Regions from separate parts of the Peribacillus sp. NPDC097895 genome, predicted to be linked through region 1. Evidence: riboswitches for the same ligand, from Rfam matches in the RefSeq annotation. Region 1 holds a riboswitch; the other holds the start of a gene.
What was found. Region 1 has a riboswitch for ZMP and ZTP ahead of ACQKMH_RS00805 (phosphoglycerate dehydrogenase). Riboswitches for the same ligand answer to the same signal wherever they lie in the genome.
Positions count from the first base shown of each region.

Region 2: another riboswitch for ZMP and ZTP. It lies ahead of ACQKMH_RS25530 (APC family permease); the one in region 1 lies ahead of ACQKMH_RS00805 (phosphoglycerate dehydrogenase).

Region 1 is NZ_JBNNSH010000001.1:176,432-179,636, forward strand. Features, by position in the region: gene ACQKMH_RS00800 (family 16 glycoside hydrolase) at 1-1,556, shown strand, start outside; ZMP/ZTP riboswitch at 1,786-1,864, shown strand; gene ACQKMH_RS00805 (phosphoglycerate dehydrogenase) at 2,004-3,203, shown strand.
Region 2 is NZ_JBNNSH010000008.1:187,600-190,804, forward strand. Features, by position in the region: gene ACQKMH_RS25530 (APC family permease) at 28-1,620, opposite strand; ZMP/ZTP riboswitch at 1,673-1,751, opposite strand; gene ACQKMH_RS25535 (RMD1 family protein) at 2,508-3,205, shown strand, end outside.

The sequences.
Region 1 (3,205 bases):
TGAAAAATTTATCGAATCATAATCAGATCACCGGCATGACTTCCGGTACTGAAATGCTCGCTGGAACCTCTTCCACGCAGGGGGTTGAACTTTGTGCCATCACAGAGCGAATGCAAAGTAATGAGGAATCTGCGATGATTCTTGGCGATCCGAAGATTGGCGATGATTTAGAAAAAATCACGTTTAATTCTCTTCCTGGGGCTATGGATAAGGAAATCAAGAACCATCAATATTATTCCTTACCTAATCAAGTGGAGAGCAACCATGCAGATCATGGCTTTAAACAAAACTATTCCAACGGGATGATGCCTTCGCCGACTTCCGGTTATCCGTGCTGCCGCTTCAATATGCATATGGGCTGGCCATATTTCGTGAAGAATATGTGGGCAGCATCTGCCGATGGAGGCATCGGAGTCATTGCCTACGGGCCAAGCCAGGTATCCGTAAGACTGAAAAAGGCAAATGTTACGATTAAGGAGACCACAAATTATCCATTTGAGGATCAAATCAAATTTAATATAACGTCGTCTAAAAAGGTGCAGTTCCCGCTTAAACTGCGTATCCCGGCGTGGTCGGTCAAACCAACCGTAACGGTGAATGGAGAGAGTGTGAAAGCTGTGAAAGCAGGAGAGTATGTAAGCATCAACAGAAAGTGGAAGAGCGGCGATAAAGTTGTTCTTCAAGTACCGATGAAGCTTAAAACGACAACATGGATCAATAATTCCATTGGAATTGAACGCGGTCCGCTTGTGTACTCCCTGCAAATGAAAGAGAATTGGCAGGTTAAGGATAAGCCAATTGCTGAATTGCCAGGCTTCGATGCATCTGCTCTGGGATTCAATGAGTATACGGTGAAAGCGGATAATCCATGGAATTATGGTTTGCTCATTGACAGGGAGCATCCGGAAAAATCCATCGATGTGATTACCGGACCAATGCCGGAGAATCCGTTCAAGCAAGCGACGACACCAGTTAAGCTGGTAGCCAAAGCGAAAAAAATTCCAACATGGGGCAAGGCAGCCAATAATGTAGAAAGCGCAGAGCCGCCTGCTGGTCCGATTCTCTCCAAGGAGCCGACTGAAAACATAACGATGGTTCCTTATGGAGCGCAGAACCTGCGTATCACTTATTTCCCTGAAGTGACAGAGAAATTGGCAGACACAGGTGCAGCCAAATATGAAGCGGAACAAGCAGACCTTTTCCGTGCATCAGTGAGAACGAACGAACCCAACGCATCCGGAGGAAGCTATGTTGGCGGAATCGATTTTGCCGATAGCTATGTGAAGTTCAATCAAGTCAATGTTCCTAAAGCGGGAAATTACAACGTTGATATTTGGTTTGCAAATGGTCTCGATCCTGCAACAGGCAAAATGATTGTCAATGGCGAAGCAAGCTCGTTGAAATATCAAAATACGCGTAACTGGGGACGTTTCATGGCCACAAAAATGGAGGTTCCCCTGAAAAAAGGCACCAATACGATCACGTTCATGAAAGATCAAGGATTTTATGAATTGGATTATATTGTGGTCAGGCCGCTGCAAACTGACGGGCGCTAATAGATCATACAGTCAATCGCCATCACTAAAATGAATTGATTATTGGAACCCAGTCATTACCTTGCTGGGTTCTTTTTATAGGATTCTATTTATCTCCTATCATTGTATTCTTTAATGATTTTCTTTTATTAGTCCAGCTTTGCCTTAGTGAAAGAAATTAAAAAAAGAGATAAACCTTTAAATTAATATTGAAGATTGCTGAATAATTTGATAAAATAAAATAAATGAAAAGACTATGTGCAACTGGCGAAACACGGATAACCGTGAGGGAACACATAGTGTCGTAGCCGTTCGCCTGGGCAGAGGTAAGGGATTTTATCCCTTGCCTCTTTCTGTGTATTTACAGAAGATAGTGAAGTTTTAAAGGAATGCAGATTTTCATGGGTTTAAAATCTTGTTAATATTTTGAAATCTAAAAACTATCATGATCAAAGAGGAGCAAACAAAATGAGCACAATAACTTTAGAAAAAGTGAAAACGATCAAGGCGTTAAATAATATTGCCGAAAGCGGGCTAAATGTATTCAACAAAGGCGATTTTACGGTCGACAATGACAGTGAAAACCCTGATGCGATCGTTCTTCGCAGCTTTAATATGCATGCAATGGAATTCGGCACTGATTTAAAAGCAATCGCAAGGGCAGGCGCGGGAGTCAATAATATTCCGGTCGACAAATGCACCGATCAAGGAATTGTTGTTTTCAATACACCTGGTGCTAACGCAAACGCCGTAAAAGAAATGGTACTGACGTCATTGATGGCTTCATCTCGTAACCTTTTTGCTGGTGTGGCCTGGACAAAGACGCTGGAAGGCGAAGGAGAACAAATTCCAAAACTTGTTGAAGCAGGAAAGAAACAATTCGTTGGTAAAGAAATCAAGGGGAAAACTCTTGGCGTAATCGGTTTAGGTGCGATTGGTGCACTTGTAGCGAATGATGCCCTGGATTTGGATATGGACGTCATTGGGTTTGACCCGTTCATCTCTGTTGATACAGCTTGGAACTTGTCCCGCAATGTACAGCGCGCCATGACGATTGAACAATTGTTTGCAGAATCTGATTATATTACAGTACATGTGCCATTAACGGACGACACAAAAGGAATGTTTAACGAAGAAACATTCAGCATCATGAAGCCAGGCGTTCATATTTTGAATTTCTCACGCGGCGAGCTAGTGAATGAAAATGATATGGCAGCTGCACTTGAAAGCGGAAAAGTAGGAAAGTTCATTACAGACTTCCCGAATGAAAATGTGTTGAAAATGAAAAATGTCGTTCCAATTCCGCATCTTGGTGCCTCTACGCTAGAGTCAGAGGAAAACTGTGCCATCATGGCTGCTCGTCAGTTGAAGAACTTTTTAGAAACAGGGAACATCAAGAACTCTGTGAATTTCCCAAACACTTCCCTTCCTTATACAGGAAACCGTCGTGTGGCAACGTTCCACGAAAACGTTCCGAACATGGTTGGACAAATCACACTGGCTGTATCCGGCTTTAATTTGAACATCGCTGACATGGTTAACAGAAGCCGTGGGGGTTATGCGTATACGATCATCGACATTGACGGAGAAGTAAACGGCGATATCATCCCTGGTTTGGAAGAAAAAATTAAACAAATCGCAGGCATCGTCACAACTCGCATTATTTAATT
Region 2 (3,205 bases), on a different contig from region 1:
CTCATATTGCGGTGTCTACTATAAAAGTTATTTATTGATAAATTCTTTGTTAATTTTTTCAGCCTCAGCCATGTATTCTGTTTTAATCCCGCTCTTGACTCCCCACCAATAGAAACCAAGTGCTAACAATGCGATGACCACCATATCCCAACCAAATGTAAGAATATTTTTTCCGCCGAACTTCTCACTTCCAATATAAGAAATGAAAATCATACAACCTAAGTAAAGAAGCATCCAAACACCTGATAAAAATTGTTTTTTGAATCCGTTCCACTTATTTTTAGCTTGATAATAAAAGTAAATAGGTAGTCCAATGGCAATGATGAAAACGACTTCTCCTGTTAATGGCCAACGCGCCCAGTATAAAGTAAGCGATGCGAAAACAAATCCACAAGGTGCAATAATAGAAGCGCCTTTTAAGTGAAATGGACGATTAAAATGAGAAGCTGTACGTCTTAATGTTGTCAATGCAACTGGCCCCATGATGTACGAGATAAGTGTAGCAACTGAAATCACTTCAGCAAGTACGCCCCATCCGCGGAATAAAAATAAAAAGATAAAACATACGCCTAAGTTTAATAACATCGCTGGACGAGGAACACCATAAAGTGGATGTAATGTACCAAAGATATTCGGTAAGTACCCATTTTTCTGCATTCCATAAAGCATACGCGAAGTTGTAGCTGTGTAAGTAGCTCCTGTACCAGACGGTGATACAAACGCATCTACATACAATACAATCGCTAACCAGTTAAGACTAAGAGCAATTGCCAAATCAGCAAAAGGTGAATTGAAATTCAGATGACTCCATCCGTTCACGATCATAGACGGATCCACTGCACCGATAAACACGACTTGTAAAATAACGTATATAAAACCTGCAATTAAAATAGACCCAATAACAGCAATAGGTATAGACTTATTCGGCGACTTCGCTTCTCCTGCCATATTTACGGGACTTTGAAATCCATTAAACGCAAACACGATACCAGAAGTAGCTACTGCTGTTAAAACGCTTGCCCAACCATATGGTGCGATACCTTGAGAACTTGTAAAGTTTCCACCATGAAATCCAGCAAAAAATAAGGATCCTGCCATTACACCTGGAACAATTAATTTAAAAATAGTAATAAATGAATTTGCCTTAGCAAAAAGGTTAACTGTCCAATAGTTGACGAAGAAATAGAACAATAATAGTAAAGAAGCTATGAATAATCCTTTAGTCGTTAAGATATTGTTATCAACTAAAGAATGAGACCAACTGGCCCATTCCCAAGGCCACGTACTCATATATTGTACTGAAGCAATTGCCTCAACTGTAATAGTCGAAGCGATAGATATCCAGTTCGCCCACGCAGCTATAAATCCAATAAAAGAGCCATGCGAATATTGAGGATACTTAACCATTCCTCCAGCTTCAGGAAACATTGCCCCAAGCTCTGCGTAAGATAATGCAATAAATAAAATTACAACCATACCGATAATCCAAGAAAAAATAGCTGCTGGTCCAGCAATCTGGGCAGCTTTCCACGCTCCGAACAACCAACCAGAGCCGATAATAGAACCAATACCTGTCATAGTTAAAGCAAAAGTCCCCATCTTTCTATGCATATTACTCATCTCTACCTACACCTCTTCCTAGGAAAATAAAAAACACTTGATCTAAAAATCAAGTGTTTGCCCAGGCGCGCGGCTTATACTCTATATGCTCCCCCATGGTAATCCATGTTGCGCCAGTTACATATAGGAAAATAGTTTTTTTTTTAGTATATAGGATTATTTTAAATTTCACAATACTTGAATAATATTTATATTTTATAAATATCCCCATGGATTTTTCGTAATTCCCTATCAATATTCTTTTAAATTTGAAAAAATTAGGTGAATTAAAGTTCAAAAAACAAACATTCGATTTTTAGAACACATGCTACATCAATAAAAACATTTTCTTTTTAACATTATACTTAAAAATCTTTAAGAGCTTATATCCACAAAATAAACCGTTCATATTTTACAAATTATATCCCAACAACATTTACATAGGAATAATGAACCAGTTAGTTAAAATCTCATGATCCAATAGAGGATATACCTGGAGTACCTCATACCTTTGTTGAGCATTTTTCTACAATAACTGTTCTTTTCTTCCTAAAAAAAGCCATGCACAAGTTGGGGAACCTTCAGCTAAAGCACCTGTTCATTAAGAAAAATCGCTAAGCTAAAATTGATTATCTTGTTTATTGCCCTCATAAATTCTTGAACTACTTCCCCAAGGATGGTAGCCGTCACCAATATAAGTGATTCCATATTATTTTTATTTCCGTGACTGACGATTACTCTGTTTTTCTGAGACGGTTTGTGTGAGTATATTTCACTTTCTTACTCATCCTTTTTATACATTCTGAATGATTTCCACAAAAGGGACACTTCAAGAATTCTTCAAGCATGTTTTTGGAAAGCTAGAATAAAATCGAAAAAAGACCAATCTGCTGAAGAGAGTGATATAAATGGAGCCAATTACCTTTAAAGCATTTGCAATCACTAATGAAATTGATTTGAACAAAATCGCCATTCATTGCGGCATTCCCAAAAAATTCACCTGGGAAGAGCCATTAATCCTTAATGACGATATTCTAAATTCCATCCTTAATAAAAATGTGAACGAATCACAACAGGTGCTGGTTTTTTCCTTTGGCAGCATTGTCTTCATTAATTACACACACGCGGATGAGATAAAGGAATTTTTAACCTTTATCCATTCTTTCGAGCCGGATATTGATCTCGCCCTTGTAGATAGATATACGGACGATTACAACCTTCACTTCAGAGAAACTGAAAACATCAAGTTTACCGACGAATATGTAGTGGTGCCAAAAGTTGAATTTTTCTACCCTGAATTAATTTCCACTGTTCTTGCAAAATCGGTAGCACTCGAAAAAACTGAGGAACAACTCGGAAAAATCCACGACAAGCTCGAAACCATGATAGACCGACTGGAAAAAGGCAAGCTAAGAATCGGCAACAAGGAACTAGCGAGGACGACGGCCAAAATCGTACGTCACGAGTACAACACCCTTGCGTATATCATGATTCTGGATAAACCCGATATTACATGGACAAGCAGCATTGCCGGCGAATTTTATGACAGCATGCTGGATTTTTTTGAATTGAATGATCGGTATAAAATCTTGAAAAGTAAAACCGA